Regions from separate parts of the Streptomyces sp. NBC_00019 genome, predicted to be linked through region 3. Evidence: riboswitches for the same ligand, from Rfam matches in the RefSeq annotation. Region 3 holds a riboswitch; each other region holds the start of a gene.
The links. Region 3 has a riboswitch for thiamine pyrophosphate ahead of thiC (phosphomethylpyrimidine synthase ThiC). Riboswitches for the same ligand answer to the same signal wherever they lie in the genome.
Positions count from the first base shown of each region.

Region 1: another riboswitch for thiamine pyrophosphate. It lies ahead of OHU89_RS35220 (thiamine ABC transporter substrate binding subunit); the one in region 3 lies ahead of thiC (phosphomethylpyrimidine synthase ThiC).
Region 2: another riboswitch for thiamine pyrophosphate. It lies ahead of thiO (glycine oxidase ThiO); the one in region 3 lies ahead of thiC (phosphomethylpyrimidine synthase ThiC).

Region 1 is NZ_CP108302.1:7,436,992-7,442,981, reverse strand. Features, by position in the region: gene OHU89_RS35235 (maleylpyruvate isomerase family mycothiol-dependent enzyme) at 1-25, opposite strand, end outside; gene OHU89_RS35230 (ABC transporter ATP-binding protein) at 50-1,072, opposite strand; gene OHU89_RS35225 (ABC transporter permease) at 1,072-2,673, opposite strand; gene OHU89_RS35220 (thiamine ABC transporter substrate binding subunit) at 2,718-3,797, opposite strand; TPP riboswitch at 3,876-3,983, opposite strand; gene rlmN (23S rRNA (adenine(2503)-C(2))-methyltransferase RlmN) at 4,007-5,113, opposite strand; gene OHU89_RS35210 (NUDIX domain-containing protein) at 5,156-5,689, opposite strand; gene OHU89_RS35205 (hypothetical protein) at 5,827-5,990, shown strand, end outside.
Region 2 is NZ_CP108302.1:3,125,326-3,131,315, reverse strand. Features, by position in the region: gene OHU89_RS14970 (deoxyribonuclease IV) at 1-116, opposite strand, end outside; gene pknB (Stk1 family PASTA domain-containing Ser/Thr kinase) at 178-2,100, opposite strand; gene OHU89_RS14960 (thiazole synthase) at 2,219-3,013, opposite strand; gene thiS (sulfur carrier protein ThiS) at 3,017-3,217, opposite strand; gene thiO (glycine oxidase ThiO) at 3,214-4,368, opposite strand; TPP riboswitch at 4,366-4,477, opposite strand; gene OHU89_RS14945 (hypothetical protein) at 4,530-4,880, shown strand; gene OHU89_RS14940 (NAD(P)/FAD-dependent oxidoreductase) at 4,913-5,990, shown strand, end outside.
Region 3 is NZ_CP108302.1:5,318,019-5,324,008, forward strand. Features, by position in the region: gene OHU89_RS25005 (hypothetical protein) at 1-610, shown strand, start outside; gene thiC (phosphomethylpyrimidine synthase ThiC) at 731-2,536, opposite strand; TPP riboswitch at 2,529-2,718, opposite strand; gene OHU89_RS25015 (YibE/F family protein) at 2,790-4,448, shown strand; gene OHU89_RS25020 (SsgA family sporulation/cell division regulator) at 4,583-5,020, opposite strand; gene OHU89_RS25025 (IclR family transcriptional regulator) at 5,120-5,872, opposite strand.

The DNA.
Region 1 (5,990 bases), 2.1 Mb from region 3:
ACCGGTCATGGGCGAGCAGCGTCATGCCCCGCACCCTATGGACCCTGCATCAGCCGAGCACGACAATTTCGGCCGCGTCGAACTCCACGCCGACCCGGTCCCCGACCTCCGGCGCCTCCCGCAGGGCGCACGCCGCCTCGAGGCGCGGCGCGTCCCCCTCCGGCCGCAGTCGTACGGCGACATGCGTGCCCTTGAACGTGCGGGCGGCGACCGTGCAGGGCAGCCCCTCGTCGGCACCCACGAGCCGCACACCCGCGGGCCGCACCAGCAGACTCCGCGGGCCCTGCGCGGCGTCCACGGGGACCGGCAGCTTGCCCCAGGGCGTGTCCGCGGCCTCCCCGCCGACCACGCCCTCCACGACGTTCTCGAAGCCGAGGAAGCGGGCCACGAACTCGTCCGCGGGCCGCTGCCACACCTCAAGGGGCGTACCGGACTGGGCGATCCGCCCGTCCCGCATCACGACGACCCGGTCGGCCAGCGCGAACGCCTCGCCCTGGTCGTGGGTGACCGCGAGCACGGTCGTCCCCAACCGCCCGAACAGCTCACGCAGTTCGACGACGAGGCGCTCCCGCAGCGAGCGGTCCAGCTGCCCGAGCGGCTCGTCCAGCATCAGCAGCCGCGGCCGGGGCGCGAGGGCACGGGCCAGCGCGACCCGCTGCTGCTCACCACCGGAGAGCGAGGCGACGGCACGCCGACCGGCGCCCGGAAGCCCGACGAGGTCGAGCAACTCCCGTACCTGCGAGCCCTGTTCGGCTTTGGAGGCCCCGTGCATCCGCAGCCCGAACGCCACGTTCCCGCCCACGTCCCGCTGCGGGAACAGCTGATGATCCTGGAACATCAGTCCGACCCCGCGCTTGTGCGCGGCCACCCCCACCTGATCGCGGCCGTCCAGCGCCACCCGTCCCTCGTCCAGGTGCTGCAGCCCGGCCACCGCCCGCAGCAGCGTCGACTTCCCGCTCCCGCTGGGCCCGAGCACACACACGATCTCGTGCTCGGCGACCGACAGGTCGACCCCGTCCAGCACCGCCCGCCCGCCGAAGCGGACCGTCGCGCCCTGAAGGCTCAGCAGCATCAGAACTCACCCGTCCGATCGGTCCGCAGCCGCTCCAGCACCAGCAGCGCCACCGCGCACACCACCATCAGAATCGTCGAAAGGGCCATCGCCTGGCCGTAGTTGAGCTCACCGGCCCGCCCCAGCAGCCGCGCCACCGCGACCGGCAGCGTCGGATTGTCGGGCCGCGCGATGAACACGGTCGCCCCGAACTCCCCCAGCGACACGGCGAACGCGAACCCGGCCGCGATCAGCAACGCCCGTCGTACCAGGGGCAGATCGACCTCCCGCCACACCCGCCAGGGCGATGCCCCGAGCACGGCCGCGGCCTCCCGCAGCCGATGGTCCACGGCCCGCAGCACGGGCAGCATGGTCCGTACGACGAACGGCACACCGACCAGCGCCTGCGCGAGCGGCACCAGGATCCACGAGGCCCGCAGATCCAGCGGCGGCTCATCGAGGGCGATCAGGAACCCGAACCCGACCGTCACCGCGGACACCCCCAGCGGCAGCATCAGCAGCGCGTCGAAGCCCCGTACGAACCGCCCCGCGTCCCGCCGGGTCAGCGCGGCCGCCGCGAGGCCGCCGACCACCACCGCGATGGCGGTGGCGGCGACGGCGTACGAGAGGGAGTTGCCGATCGCCTCGATCGGGGGCACCAGGAACACTCCCCCGTCGGCCTTCGTCAGCGCCCGGTAGTACCCGAAGTCGGGGGCGTCGAACGAGCGCTGCACGAGCACGGCGAGCGGCAGCAGCAGGAGTACGACGACGGTGAGCAGCACCCCGCCCAGCAGCGCCCACTGCCCCGCCCCGCGCGGCCGCCGGGCCGTCACGGACGCGTCCACCAGCCGCAGCGCGGTCTCCCGTCGCCGTACGGTCCAGGCGTGCAGAGCGAGGATCGAGCCGACGGCCACGAACTGGATGATCGTGAGGACCGCTGCCGTGGCGAGGTCGAAGATCTCCGAGGTCTGGCGGTAGATCTCCACTTCGAGGGTGGAGAAAGTCGGTCCGCCGAGGATCTGCACCACACCGAAGGAGGTGAAGGTGAACAGGAAGACCATGAGGGCGGCGGCCGCCACGGCGGGCCCGAGCGCGGGCAGGGTCACCTTCCGCCAGGCTGCGAGGCGCGAGGCGCCCAGCATCCGCGCGGCCTCCTCCTGCCGCGGGTCGAGCTGCGCCCAGAGCCCGCCGACCGTCCGTACGACGACCGCGTAGTTGAAGAAGACATGCGCGAGCAGGATCGCCCACACCGTCGTGTCCAGCCGTACGCCCCACAGCTCGTCGAGCAGTCCCCCGCGCCCGACCAGTGCCAGGAACGCCGTCCCCACCACGACCGTCGGCAGCACGAACGGCACCGTCACGACCGCCCGCAGGATCTGCATGCCCGGGAAGTCGAAGCGGGCGAAGACATAGGCACCCGGCAGCGCGATCAGCAGGGTGAGCACGGTGGAGGCGAGGGCCTGCCAGGTGGTGAACCACAGGACGTGCCGGATGTCGGACTGTGCGAGCACGTCCGTGATCCGGCCGAACTGCCACGCGCCGTCGGCCTTGAGCCCGCGCGCCACGATCGCGGCGACGGGCCAGGCGAAGAAGACCCCGAAGAACGCGACGGGCAGGGCCATGAGCCCGAGCCGCGTCACGTTCCCCTTGAGGCTCCCGCGTGGGGCTACTTCAGTACGAGCGAGGTCCACGACTTGACCCACTGGTCACGGTTGTCGGCGATCTTGGCGGGGTCGAGGGTCTCGGGGTCCTTGGCCTGCGGGCCGTACTTCCTGAACTCCTGGGGCACCTCGGCGGCCTCCCGCACGGGGTAGACGAACATGTTCAGCGGCATGTCGTCCTGGAACTGCTTGGTGAGCATGAAGTCGAGGAGCGCCTTGCCGCCCTTGCTGTTCCCGGCGTTGCTCAGCAGGCCCGCGTACTCGACCTGCCGGAAACAGGCCCCCTCGGCGACCCCGGTCGGCGCGGTCGTCGGCTTCGGATCGGCGTAGATGACCTCGGCGGGCGGCGAGGAGGCGTACGAGACGACGAGCGGTCGGTCGGCCTTGGCCTTCTTGCCGCCGGCGGACCCCGAGAACTCCTCGTTGTAGGCCTGCTCCCAGCCGTCGACGACCTTCACGCCGTTGGCCTTGAGCTTCGTCCAGTAGCCCTCCCAGCCGCTGTCGCCGTACTTGGCGGCGGTCCCGAGGAGGAATCCCAGCCCGGGCGAGGAGGTGGAGGCGTTCTCGGTGACGAGGAGGTTCTTGTAGGCGGGCTTGATCAGGTCGTCGAACGAGCTCGGCGGGTCCAGCTTGTGCTCGGTGAAGTACGCCTTGTCGTAGTTGACGCAGATGTCGCCGGTGTCGATCGGCGTGACCCTGTGCTTGTCCTCGTCGACCCGGTACTCGGGCAGGATCAGGTCGGATCCCTTCGCCTCGTACGACTGGAACAGCCCGTTGTCCAGCGCCCGCGACAGCAGGGTGTTGTCGACGCCGAAGAAGACGTCGCCCTGCGGGTTGTCCTTGGTCAGGATCGCCTTGTTGACGGCCTGCCCGGCGTCACCGTCCTCGAGGACCTTGACCTTGTACCCGGACTCCTTCTCGAACGCGGCGAGCACGTTCTTGGAGACGGCCCACGAGTTGTGGCTGACGAGGGTGACGGTCTTGGAGTCGCCGCCGCCGCTGTCGCTGTCGGACGACCCGCACGCGGAGAGCGCGACGAGACCGAACCCGACGGCGAGGACCGTGGCCTTCTTGGTGATGCTCACTGGATTCCTCCTGGGTTGACCAGGAAGAGACGCGGCCCTGCCCGGAACCTCTGAAAGGCTCCGGGCAGGGCGCAACAGCTTGAGTAATGACCGATCTCCCTACCCAGAATGACCTGGGCCAGGTTCGGAGGGTCTGCGGCCCGATTGCCGCACTCTCAGCGCTGTGGCGCTCCCCTGTCGGAATATGAAGATGTACGTACGGGCTCAGGTTACCGCTCGCCCGCCGCCAGCTGACCGCAGGCCCCGTCGATCTCCTGCCCACGGGTGTCCCGAACGGTGACGGGCACCCCGTGCGCGGCGATGGCCTCGACGAAGGCCTTCTCGTCCTCCGGCCGGGAGGCGGTCCACTTGGACCCGGGAGTCGGGTTCAGCGGAATGAGGTTCACATGCACGGGCTTGCCCCTGAGCAGCCGCCCGAGCCGGTCACCACGCCAGGCCTGGTCGTTGATGTCCCGGATGAGCGCGTACTCGATGGAGAGCCGGCGCCCCGACTTCTCGACGTACTCGAACCCGGCGTCGAGCACCTCGCGCACCTTCCACCGCGTGTTCACGGGTACGAGGGTGTCGCGCAGCTCGTCGTCCGGCGCGTGCAGCGAGATCGCGAGCCGGCACTTGAAGCCCTCGTCGGAGAACCGGTGGATGGCCGGCACCAGACCGACGGTCGAGACGGTGATGCCACGCTGCGAGATGCCGAGCCCGTCGGGGGCGGGGTCGGTGAGGGCCCGGATGGACTGCACGACCCGCTTGTAGTTGGCGAGCGGCTCACCCATGCCCATGAAGACGATGTTGGAGAGCCGCGCGGGCCCACCGGGCACGTCCCCGTCGCGCAGCGCCCGCATCCCGTCCACGATCTGATGGACGATCTCGGCGGTGGACAGATTCCGGTCGAGCCCGGCCTGTCCGGTCGCGCAGAAGGGACAGTTCATCCCGCACCCGGCCTGCGAGCTGATGCACATGGTCACCCGGTCCGGGTACCGCATCAGCACCGACTCCACGAGCGTCCCGTCGAACAGCCGCCACAGCGTCTTGCGCGTGGTTCCCTGGTCGGTCGACAGATGCCGTACGACGGTCATCAGCTCAGGAAGCAGCGCCTCCTGCAGCTTTCCGCGAGCACCGGCCGGGATATCGGTCCACTGCTCCGGATCGTGCGCGTACCGCGCGAAGTAGTGCTGCGAGAGCTGCTTGGCACGGAACGGCTTCTCACCGATCTCGGCCACGACATCCTTGCGCTCGGCAGGCGTGAGATCGGCAAGGTGCCGCGGCGGCTTCTTGGCTCCGCGGGGGGCGGCGAAAGTGAGTTCTCCGGGCTTGGGCATGGTCATACCAGTGTCGCAGATCAACCGGAGTGCCCCAGTCGACTACCGCCACGCCCAGAGATGGGCGGAAACCGCCCCGTCGCCGGCCTCCCTGGTCCAGAAGTTCCACGAGGAGAGACCCGGCACCTGGACGTCGACGTCGTGGAAGACGTACTCGGACGCCAGACCGGGATACGACGGCGACGAGTCCCGGCGCAGACGCCGTTCGGACACGGGGCCCACGACGACTCCGGGGCCTTCGACTCCGAGCTCCTCGGCCACGCACCGCCGTGCCGTGTCCGCCGCTTGCTCTCCGGGCTTCATCTTCTCGGCGGGGGCTTCGTCCCGGGGGCGCCAACTGCCGTCGGCCATCAGCTGCGCGATCTCTACGAGCTCCTTGCCGCCCTGCCGGATGCGCAGGGTGACGACGGTGACGCGACGCAACGGCGGCTCGGAGTCCAAGGTCGTCTCCCCCGCCTCGATCTCGTCCCACAGGTGCTGTACGGACTTGGTCCCGTCGGTCCCCCACGACTCCTGGGGAATGCCGTTCCCCTCCAGCCACTCCCGGAGTCGATCCAGGCTGTCCGGAACCCACATACGCCCCGCCCCTATGTAGCCCGCTCCACCACCCATACGGGAGGCAGCTGCCTCGTCGCAGGGGACCCTACGGCGGAATCGTGGACGGCACACAGAACGCAGCAGCGCCCTGTGCCTTCCAGGAGGGGACCCGTTCCATGGCCGCCAACCGCCGACGCGGACGCCGTATCGCCGCCGTCGCCACCACCGTCGCCGCCGTCACACTGACCGCCGGGCTCCTCACCGGCTGCGAGAACACCTACGACGCGCTCGACTGTCTCACCAACGCCGACACGATCTCCGACAGTCTCAAGGCGATCCA
Region 2 (5,990 bases), 2.2 Mb from region 3:
TTGGCGACGAAGACCTGCACGGTCTCGGCCGCGAGGTCACGGGCGTAGGACAGACCGACGGAGTTCAGACCGCCGGCCACGGGGACATGGCCGCCGACGGGGTTGCGCTGAGTCATCACCCGTCCAGGGTGCCACGCGGCGCGGGGCACCCTGTCAACGGCTGGTGATCGGGCCCGCTCAGCGGATCTCGATGGTGATCGTCGACCCCTTGGGGGCGGTCTGGCCGCCCTCCACCGACTGGTTCTTGACGGTGTCGCCGAACAGCCCGAGGAGCCCGCGGTCCTCGTCGACCTCGAAGCCGGCCCCCTCCAGCTCGGTCTTCGCGTCGTCGACGCTGTCGCCGACCACGTCCGGGACCTCGACCATCTCCGGACCCTTGGAGATCGTCAGCGTCACGGTGTCGCCCTCGGCGGCCTCGCTGCCGTCCTGCGGGGTCTGCGCGGCGACCAAGCCCTTGTCGTACTCGGAGTTGACCTGCTCGGAGGCGACCTTCACCTTCAGGCCCGCGTCCTCCAGGTCCGCCTTCGCGTCCTCCAGGCTCTCGCCGGTGACGTCCGGGACGTCCACCGGGCTGCCCTTGCTGACGACGAGGGCGACCGCCGCGCCCGAGCGGAGCGTGGTGCCCGCCTCCGGGTCGGTGCTGATCACGAAGCCCTTGATGACGTCCTCGCTGAACTCCCGGGTCACCATGCCCGGTTCGAGCCCGTCGCCCTTGAGCCGTGCCCTCGCCTTGTCGAGGCGGAGGCCCTTCAGGTCACCCAGCTTCACGGTCTCGGGGCCCTTGGAGACGGTCAGCGTCACGGAGTCGTTGCTCCGTATGCGGGTGCCCACGGTCGGGTCCGAGCCGATGACCCGGCCGCGCTTCACGGTGTCGCTGTACTCCTGCTTCACCTTGCCGACCTCGAGCCCGGCCTCCTCCAACCGGTCCCGGGCCTGCGTCTCGGTCTTGTCGATCAGCGCCGGGACCTTGGTGAACTGGCCGGAGTTGATGTACCAGACGCCGGCTCCGACACCGAGGATCAGCAGAAGGGCGACGACGATCGCGAGCGGCCCGCGCGGGGGTCCCGAACGGCGCCGGCGCGGCGGGGGCGGCGGCGGGGACTCGAACCGGCTCGTGTGGTTGAGCGCGGGCCCGTCCTCGTTGACCGGTAGCGGCCTCGGCACCGTCAGTGAGCGCGGGATCACGCTGGTGCGGTCCTCGGTGCCACTGTGCGCGACGGACAGGGCCTGCGGCGGCACCAGGTCCAGCTGGTCCTCGCTGAGCGCGCCGCGCGCCGCGCGGGCCTGCGCGAGCAGCGCCACCGCGTCGTACGGGCGGATGTCCGGGGTGCGGGCGGTCGCCGAGGCGACCAGCTCGTCCAGCTCGTACGCCAGCCCCGGCACGATGCCCGAGGGCGGCGGGACGTCCTCGTGGAGGTGCTTGTAGAGCACCACGGCGGGGGAGTCCCCGTCGTGCGGCTTCTCGCCGGTCAGCATCTCGTAGAGCACGACACCGCACGCGTACACGTCGACGCGGGGGTCGGCTGTGCCGCTCTCGATCTGCTCCGGCGCGAGATACGAGACCGTGCCGAGCACGGTGCCCGTGGTGTTGGTGACGGTGTCGACGGACCGGACGAGCCCGAAGTCGGCCACCTTGACCCGGCCGTCGTCCCCGATCAGCACGTTCTCGGGCTTCATGTCCCGGTGCACGAACCCCGCGCGGTGCGCGGCGCCGAGCGCGGCGAGGACCGGCTCCAGGATGTCGAGCGCGGCCCGCGGCTGCAGCGCGCCACGGTCGCGCAGCACGTCACGCAGGGTGCAGCCCGCCACGTACTCCATGGCGAGATAGACGTACGACCCGTCGGTGCCCTGGTCGAAGACCTGCACCACATTGGGGTGGGCGAGCCGGGCGACGGACTTGGCCTCGCGGATGAACCGGTCGACGAAGGTGACGTCGGCGGCGAGGCCCGGGTGCATCACCTTCAGCGCGAGCACGCGGTCGAGGCGGGTGTCCACGGCCCGGTAGACCGTGGCCATCCCGCCGACCGCGATCCGCGCGTCCACGCGATAGCGGCCGTCGAGCACCTGCCCGACCAGAGGGTCCTGAAGGGTCGTATCCACGCAGGTGAGTGTACGAGCCGCGACTGACAGGGCCGCAGGTTCGGGCGAGATCGGGGCGGGACTGAAGCCGTCCTGTGACGGACGTCGCAACGAATTTCGGCCTGCGTCGAACGTACGTTCAGAATGCGGGGCGTTCGGGATCCAGCCGCGCCAACCCCTCCTTGGGGGACGAGGCTTCGGCGAAATGCCGCTTGGGGATGCGCCCCGCCCGGTACGCCAGCCGGCCCGCCTCCACCGCGTGCCGCATCGCGTGCGCCATCAGCTCCGGCTCCTGGGCCCGCGTCACCGCCGAGGCGAGCATCACACCCGCGCACCCCAGCTCCATCGCGAGCGCCGCGTCCGACGCCGTACCGGCCCCCGCGTCCAGGATCACCGGCACGCGCGCGTGCTCGACGATCAGCTGGAAGTTGTGCGGGTTGCGGATCCCGAGCCCGGAGCCGATCGGGGAGCCCAGCGGCATGATCGCCGCGCAGCCCACGTCCTCCAGCTTCCGCGCGAGGACGGGGTCGTCGTTGGTGTACGGCAGGACCGTGAAACCGTCGTCGACCAGCGTCTCCGCGGCGTCCAGGAGCTCGATGGGGTCCGGCAGCAGGGTGCGTTCGTCGGCGATCACCTCCAGCTTGATCAGATCGGTGCCGAGGGCCTCGCGCGCGAGGCGGGCCGTCAGCACGGCCTCGCCCGCGGTGAAGCAGCCCGCGGTGTTGGGCAGCACCTCGATGCCGAGCCTGGTCAGCACGGAGAGGACCGAGCCGTGCACATTCGGATCCACCCGGCGCATCGCGACCGTGGTCAGCTCTGTGCCCGAGGCGATCAGCGCCCGCTCCAGCACATCCGGGCTGGGCGCGCCGCCGGTGCCCATGATCAGGCGGGAGGAGAAGGTCGTACCGCCGAGGACGAAGGGATCGTCGGCCATGGGTCAGCCTCCTTGGACGGCGGTGAGGACCTCGACGCGGTCTCCCTCGCGGAGGGACGTCGACGGCCACTGTCCGCGCGGGACGACGGTCTCGTTGAGGGCCGCGGCCACTCCGGCGGGGGCCGGGGCGAGGGCCCGCACGACGGTGTCGAGAGCCGTGCCGGGAGCGATCTCCCGCGGCTCTCCGTTGACGGAGATGTTCATGCGGGCAGCTCCGTGAAGGTGAAACGCCGGGGGGTGAAGGGGCGGACCTCGACCGGCAGTTCACCCGTGGTCAGCACATGGGCCATCGCGTCGCCGGTGACCGGCGTGAGCAGCACACCGTTGCGATAGTGGCCGGTCGCCAGGAGCAGCCCAGGGAGCTCGGTCGGTCCGAGCAGCGGTGCGTTGTCGGGGGAACCGGGGCGCAGCCCCGCGCGGGTCTCCGTGAGCGGCAGTTCCGTGATGCCCGGCACCAGCTCATGGGCGTCGCGCAGCAGCTCGTACACCCCGCCCGCGGTCACCGTGGTGTCCCAGCCCTGCTCCTCGCTGGTCGCCCCGATCACCAGCTCGCCGTTCTCGCGCGGTACCAGATAGACCTGGCTGCCACGGACCACGGCCCGCACGGTCCGGTTCAGGAAGGGCGCGTACCGCTGCGGCACGGTCAGCCGCAGCACCTGCCCCTTCACGGGCCGCACCGGCGGCAGCACGTCGTCGGGGACACCGGCGAGCCGCCCGCTGAGGCTGCCGGCGGCGAGCACCACCTGGGCCGCGCCCAGCCGGGTGCCGTCGGTGGCGGTGATGCCGGCGGCCCGGTCCCCCACGAGGTCCAGGCGCTCGGCCCACAGGCGGTGGAAGACCACGCCCGCCCGCTCGCAGGCGGCCAGCAGCGCCTTGATCAGCCGCCGGGGGTCGATCTGATGGTCGCCGTCGACCCGCAGCCCGCCGCGCACGCCCGGTGCGAGCATCGGCTCCAGGCGCCGGCATTCCCGCCCGGACAGCCACTCCGACTCCAGGCCCGACTCCTGCTGCAGGGCGTGCAGTTCCCGCAGATGGGCACGGTCGTCGGCGTCCAGCGCGACGGCGAGCGTGCCGCAGCGGCGGTAGCCGAGGTCGTGGCCGGTCAGCTCGGTGAGCTCGGCCGCGAACTCCGGATAGCGGCGGGCCGAGGCCAGGTTCAGGCCCAGCAGGGTCTGCTCGCCGTAGTGCAGTTCCGTGACGGCGGCCAGCATCCCGGCGGCCACCTGGGCGGCCCCGCCGCCCGGTTCGGGATCGACGACGGCTGTGGCGAAACCGCGCTGCGCGGCCCGCCAGGCCGTGACAAGGCCGATGATTCCGCCCCCGACGACGAGGACGTCTGACGTACGTGAGGACATGGGCGTCCAGCCCCTCCCTTCGCCGGCATGACCCGGATCAGGTTCGTACGGTCGGAGGCCGCCAGCCTCCCTCTCAGCCCGGTGCGTCCGGGCTCCCGCGAGTGCTCTACGTTGGCCACCCTAGCTCTTGGTTTTGCGCTTGTGTAAGGGAGCCTGCTGCCATGCCCCGCTCGCTGGACGGCCTCGTCCTCGCCCCCGTCGCCGACCAGGCCCCAGGTCAGGTGGGTACCCGCACCCGGTTCACGTACCACGAGAAGAGCGGCGAGATCTGGGCCGAATACACGGGCGGCGACGTCGTGCGCGGGCATCTGGTGGGTACCCGGGAGGGCGACCGGCTCGACTTCCGGTACGTCCAGCTCAAGCACGACGGGACGACCTCGTCGGGGCACTGCGTGTCCACGGTCGTCGAGCTGCCGGACGGGCGGGTGCGGCTGGAGGAGAGCTGGGAGTGGGAGTCGCAGCAGGGCAGCGGGACGAGCGTTGTGGAGCAGGTCACGGTGCATGACCGCTGACTGACAAATTGTCAGTTGTCTATGGTGATCCGGTGAGCGAGCAGACGGAGCAGTCTCAGCGGCGCGTGGTCGTGGTCGGCGCGGGCATGGCCGGCGTACAGACCGCGGTAGCCCTGCGCGAACAGGGTTTCACCGGCACCGTGACCCTCATCGGCGCGGAGCCGCATCAGCCGTACGACCGGCCGCCGCTGTCGAAGGCCGTACTGCTCGGCAAGGCCGAGGGCTCCGCCTTCGACGTCGACTTCGAGGCGCTCGGCATCGAACTGGAGCTGGGCCGCGAGGCGCTGGGCGTCCGCCCCGCCGAGCACGAACTGGACACCGAGTCCGGGCCCGTGCCGTACGACGTCCTGGTCCTCGCCACCGGTGCCGAACCGATCCGGCTGCCCGGCGCGGAGGGCGTCCCCGGTGTCCATCTGCTGCGCACCCTCGACGACGCCGAGCGGCTGCGGCCCGTACTCGCCCGACAGCACGACATCGTGGTGGTCGGCGCGGGCTGGATCGGCGCCGAGTTCGCCACCGCCGCGCGCGAGGCGGGCTGCGCGGTGACGGTCGTGGAGGCCGCCGAACGGCCGCTCGCGGGGGCCCTTCCTGCGGAGGTCGCCGCGCCGATGTCGTCCTGGTACGCCGACGCCGGTGCCGCGCTGCGCACAAACGCGCGCGTGGAGCGGGTGCGGCCCGGCGAGGTACTCCTGGACGACGGCACGCGGCTGCCCGCGGACGCCGTCGTGGTCGGCATCGGCGCCCGCCCCGCCACGGCCTGGCTGGCCGGCTCGGGCATCGACCTCGGCGCGCACGGCGAGGTCGTGGCCGACGACCGCCTGCGCACCTCCGCGCCGGACGTCTACGCGGTCGGCGACTGCGCGTCCTTCCCTTCGGGAAGGTACGGCGAGCGGCTGCTGGTCCACCACTGGGACAACGCCCTCCAGGGCCCGCGCACGGTGGCGGCCAACATCATCGGCGAGACGCCCGCGGTCTACGACCCCGTGCCGTACTTCTGGTCCGAGCAGTTCGGCCGCTTCGTCCAGTACGTCGGCCATCACACGTCCGCCGACACGGTCCTGTGGCGCGGTGACCCGTCCGGCCCGGCCTGGACGGTCTGCTGGCTGCGCG
Region 3 (5,990 bases):
CGTCCGTGAGACCGGCTCTGCCGAGCCGGGCTCGGGCGCGGTGGGGCTCGCCGCCACCATGGGAGAGGTCGCCGAGACCGCCGGTGCGGGCGCCGTCGCCGTCGCCGCGGTCCTGACGCCCGTCCTCGCCGGAACCGCAGCGGCGATCTTCCTGCTGGTGGGGTACATCCTGAAAATGCTGGACCCCCAGCCGGCGTTCGCCCAGACCATGCTGACCACCGGTTGGGTGTTCGGCGCGGTGACCGCGCTCGCGATCCTGGTCGCCGCGGTCGGCCTCCTGCTCACCGCCCTGCGCAACCGGCCCTCGCTGGACACCGGGCCGTACGGCGAGCTGAGCGGGGAGGTGGCCCGGGCCAGGGAGGCCTGGCGCGAGGCCCTGTTGGAGCGGGGTGTCCTGCCCTTCCTGCGGGACGCGCTGGCCGACCCCGGCACGGCGGCCGCCCTGCACCGCCCCGCACCGCCCGCGCCGACCAGCCGTATGCCGCACCTCGGCTACGGCCGTCCGGGCTTCAGCAGCCCTGACGACGGCTCCTCCGGCCCACGGCCCAGCTTCACGAGCCCGGACTACACCAGCCCGGACTTCGGCGGCCCGGAACACCAGCCGGAGTAACCCCCGGCTTGCGCCCCTCACCGCGGGGAAACCCGACTTCGGGGGCGCGCAAGCCGGTTGTCCGGCGCCTCACGGACGCCGGACGGCCTGCGCCTCCCGCATCCCCCGACGGGCCTCCGCTCAGTCGGCGAGCGGCAGATACACCCGGTTCCCCGCAGCCGCGAACTCCTTCGACTTCTGGGCCATGCCCTCCTCGATCTCCTCCTGGTTCCCGCCGTGACGACGGCGGATGTCCTGGGAGATCTTCATGGAACAGAACTTCGGCCCGCACATCGAGCAGAAGTGGGCCGTCTTGGCCGGCTCGGCGGGGAGTGTCTCGTCGTGGAACTCGCGGGCCGTGTCAGGGTCGAGGGCGAGGTTGAACTGGTCCTCCCAGCGGAACTCGAAGCGGGCGTCCGACAGCGCGTCGTCCCACTCCTGTGCGCCAGGGTGTCCCTTGGCGAGGTCCGCCGCATGGGCCGCGATCTTGTAGGTGATGACGCCCGTCTTCACGTCGTCACGATTGGGCAGGCCCAAGTGCTCCTTGGGCGTGACGTAGCAGAGCATCGCCGTGCCCCACCACGCGATCATCGCGGCACCGATGCCTGAGGTGATGTGGTCGTACGCCGGGGCGACGTCCGTGGTCAGCGGGCCGAGCGTATAGAACGGTGCCTCCTCGCAGATCTCCTGCTGAAGGTCGATGTTCTCCTTGATCTTGTGCATCGGGACGTGGCCCGGACCCTCGATCATGGTCTGTACGTTGAAACGCTTCGCGATCGTGTTGAGTTCCCCGAGCGTCCTCAACTCCGCGAACTGCGCCTCGTCGTTGGCGTCCGCGATCGAACCCGGCCGGAGACCGTCACCGAGCGAGTACGTGACGTCGTAGGCGGCGAGAATCTCGCAGAGTTCCTCGAAGTTCTCGTAGAGGAACGACTCCTTGTGGTGCGCGAGGCACCAGGCCGCCATGATCGAGCCGCCGCGCGAGACGATGCCCGTCTTGCGGTTGGCCGTCAGCGGTACGTACGGGAGGCGGACGCCCGCGTGGACCGTCATGTAGTCCACGCCCTGCTCGGCCTGCTCGATGACCGTGTCCTTGTAGATCTCCCAGGTCAGTTCCTCGGCCTTGCCGTCCACCTTCTCCAGCGCCTGGTAGAGCGGCACCGTGCCGATGGGGACGGGGGAGTTGCGCAGCACCCACTCGCGGGTGGTGTGGATGTTGCGGCCGGTGGACAGGTCCATGACCGTGTCGGCGCCCCAGCGGGTCGCCCAGGTCATCTTCTCGACCTCCTCCTCGATGGAGGACGTCACCGCGGAGTTGCCGATGTTGGCGTTGACCTTCACCAGGAACCGCTTGCCGATGATCATCGGCTCGATCTCCGGGTGGTTGACGTTGGCCGGGAGGACCGCGCGGCCGGCCGCGATCTCCTCCCGGACGACCTCGGGGGCCACGTTCTCCCGCAGGGCCACGTACTCCATCTCCGGCGTGATCTCACCGCGGCGTGCGTACGCGAGCTGTGTGACCGCTCCACCGTCGCGGCTACGGCGCGGCAGCCGGGGCCGCCCGGGGAAGACCGCGTCGAGGTTGCGCAGGTTGCCGCCCCGCGGCGAGGTGTGCTTGATGCCGTCGTCCTCGGGACGGGCGGGACGGCCCGCGTACTCCTCGGTGTCGCCGCGGGCGATGATCCAGTTCTCCCGGAGCGGGGCCAGCCCCCGGCGGACGTCGGTATCGACCAGGGGGTCGGTGTACGGGCCCGATGTGTCGTACAGCGTGACCGACTGCCCGTTGGTGAGGTGCACCTGACGGACCGGCACCCGCAGATCGGGGCGGGAGCCCTCGACATACGCCTTGTGCCAGCCGATGGACTTCCCGACCTCCGCGGACTGTTCGCCCTGAATGGGCTGTTCGTCCTGGCTGAAGGCAGGCGTGCGCGCGTCCTTGATGGTCATGAGACCTACTCCCTACGCCGGCATTACCCGGTAACAGGTTCGGCGGTCGACGCAGCGGCTTCCGTCTGCCGACGTTTCGTGTGGAAAGTCACTCGCTGGTGACGATGTTCCACGTGAAACATCGCTGGGACGGAGGTCAGCGCCCTCTCAGCCCGGTGCTCCGAGCTCCCGCGTGTACAAAGGTGCCCCCACGCTAGCGTCAATTCGGGCGCGGTGAACAGAGGGCCCCTGTCGTTCTTGCGATGATCGGTCGGTGACCACGACACATCAGCCCCCGTTCCCACCGCCCGAGCCTCCTCGCAGGCCCGGCTCCGGAAACGGGCCCGGCAACGGACCCCGACCCGCAGACGGGCAGGGTGCCGGGTACGGCCCGGGCCCGGGCTCCGGCGACTGGCACGAGCACGGAAACGGCACCGGTGACGGGTTCGGACAGGAGCCCGGATCGGGCGGCCGGTTCGAGCACGGGCCCGGTGCCGCCGGCGGCCACGAGCACGACGCCGGTGGCGGACACGGGCATGGGCACGGCCCCGGTTCCGGTGGTGGGGGCACCGGCGGTGGCGGCGGACACGGTCACAGCCACAGTCACGGCCCGGCGGCCCCCGTCTCCAAGCACCTGCGCAAGGTCATCGCCGCGATCCTCATCCCCTTCGGCGTCGCCGTGATCGTCGGGCTCGCCGTGCTGTGGCCGGGGGGCGCTCCGGGTCATGAGCGCACCGGCGTCGGCTTCGACCGGCAGACCCAGCAGGCCACGGTCACCAAGGTCGTGAGCGTGAGCTGCAAGTCGGTCAACGCCTCGGGCGAGACCCCGACCGGCGACACTTCCACCGCCGAGGGCTCCTCCGCCCAGCAGCAGGCCGACGGCGACTGCAAGAAGGCGACGATCCGCGTCGACACCGGCGCCGACAAGGGCCGTACGTTCACCGAGATCGTGCAACCGGACCAGTCGCGGCAGTTGCACCAGGGCGAGAAGGTCGTGGTCGCCTACGAGCCCTCCGCCCCCAAGGACCTGCAGTACTCGGTCACCGACGTGAACCGCAGGCTCCCCATGGCGTTGCTCGCGGGCATCTTCGCACTCGCCGTCGTGGTCGTCGGGCGGTTGCGGGGCGTCATGGCGCTGGTCGCGCTGGCCATCAGCTTCATGATCCTGAACTTCTTCATCCTGCCCGCGATCCTGCAGGGCTCGAATCCGCTGGTCGTGGCCGTGGTCGGGGCGAGCGCCATCATGCTGATCGCCCTGTATCTGTGCCACGGACTCTCGGCGAGAACATCCGTCGCGGTGCTCGGCACGCTGATCTCGCTGCTGCTGATCGGCGTGCTCGGCTCGCTGTTCATCGGCTGGGCCGCGCTCACCGGCAACACGGACGACAACACCGGCCTGATCCACGGCCTGTACCCGTCGATCGACATGAGCGGTCTGCTGCTCGCCGGCGTCATCATCGGTTCGCTCGGTGTCCTCGACGATGTGACGGTCACCCAGACGTCGGCGGTCTGGGAGCTGCACGAGGCCAATCCGTCGATGGGCTGGCGCGATCTGTACCGCGCGGGCATCCGTATCGGCCGCGACCACATCGCGTCCGTCGTCAACACGCTCGTCCTCGCCTACGCGGGCGCCGCTCTGCCGCTGCTGCTGCTCTTCTCCATCGCGCAGAGCAGCGTGGGGACGGTAGCCAACAGCGAGCTCGTCGCCGAGGAGATCGTGCGCACGCTGGTGGGCTCGATCGGCCTGGTCGCGTCCGTGCCGGTGACGACCGCCCTCGCGGCCCTGGTGGTGTCGGCCGACCGGCCTGCGCTTCCGGGCTCCGGGACGGCGCCGGTGGGCGGCCGGCCGGCTCCGGCGGGAGCCCAGTCGATGTCGGCGGGCACACAGCCGCCCGCGGCACGAGGCGGGCGCGGGCGACGGCGCAAGCGCTGACGCCTGCATCTTCACAGGGGCTGTACGGCGCCGTACAGCCCCTGTGACATGCCTGGGGCCCCGCTGAGGAGAAGCGTTCCTGCACGAGCCCCACGCCCGTGCTGAAGCGTTACGCCCCCCATGGCCGTAACGCTTCAGCCCGCGCTCTGTTCCTCCGCCAGAATCCGGTCCAGGGCCTCCTCGAGGTGGGCGTCGAAGTCGGCGAGCGCACCCTCCTGGCCCAGCGGCACCAGCTTGTCGGTGCGGTCGAGGAAGGCGATGAGCGGCGCCGCCGAGGAGCGGAACAGCGCCTGGTCGACGCCGACCTGAAGGCGGATCAGGACCTCACCCAGCGTGTCCGCCTCGGCCGGCGCGATGCGCACATCCCCGTCCCCGCACGGCCGCCCCACACCGTCGATCAGCAGCTCACGCCCGAACGCCCAGGTCACCGGCGCGTCACCGGGCAGATGGAAGGTGAGCCGCACGGCGTAGGGATCGCAGGTCTCGTAGCGCAGCTCCACCGGGATACGGAAGGCGAGCTCCTCGGACACGAGAAAGCTCATCATGACCTCTGCCTGTACGGACTCACCCATCGTCTACCCCGTCATCTGCCGTCGACTGGCCGGGAATGATCCCTTTGACTGTGGTGGAAGTTTGCTGAACGTACACGGGAGATCACAAGGAGTGAGTTTTCAGATACTGATAGAGATCGCGAGCGACCCGAGGAGGCGTCCGATCTCGCTCTGCAGCTGACGGGTGGCGGCCGCCAGTCGGTCGGCCTGGTGGGCGGGGAGCGAGATGGCCATCGTCGCGGCGGTGGTGCCCATGGTGATCGGAATCGCCGCGCAGACCGTCCCCAGCGCGTACTCCTGCCGTTCGAAGACCGGTTCCATCCGCCGCGTCCGGTCCAGACGCCGTAGCAGCGTGTGGCTGTCCCGCACGGTGTACGGGGTGATGGCCTGCACGGGGTAGCGGTCCAGGTGGTCGCGGCGGGCGTCCTCGTCGAGCTGGGAGAGCAGGCACTGTCCGATGGCGTGGGCGTGCGCCGTCTCGCGGAAGTCGGCCCATTCCTCGACCGCCGGGTTGCCCGGGGTGTCGGAGACGCACATGACCTCGATCTCGCCGTCCCGGTAGATCGCGTAGTACACGGGTACGCCGATGGCGTCGCGCCAGTGGGCCAGTGTCTCGGCGATCGTGCTGCGACGTTTCTCCTGTGCTCCGCTGCTGCTCAGCCGTTCGGCCGCCTCGCCGAGGAAGAACAGGCCCTTGTCCCGGCGCAGATATCCCTCGTGGACCAGGGTGCGCAGCAGGTGGTAGGCCGTGGGCAGGGCGAGGCCGGTCTCGCGGGCCAGTTGTTTGGCGGGGGCGCCGTGTTCGTGCTCGGCGACGGATTCCAGCAGGCGCATCGCGCGCTGGACGGAGCCGATGAGGGTCGTGGGGTGCAGTGACTCCGGGGAGTCGGCAGGTACTGCTCTCGGTGCCGGGTTCGATGCCGGTGCCGGGGGTGTCCCCGGGCGGGACCGGCTCGTGGCTGCGGGCTGCTCCGGCGGCCGGAGTCGGGGC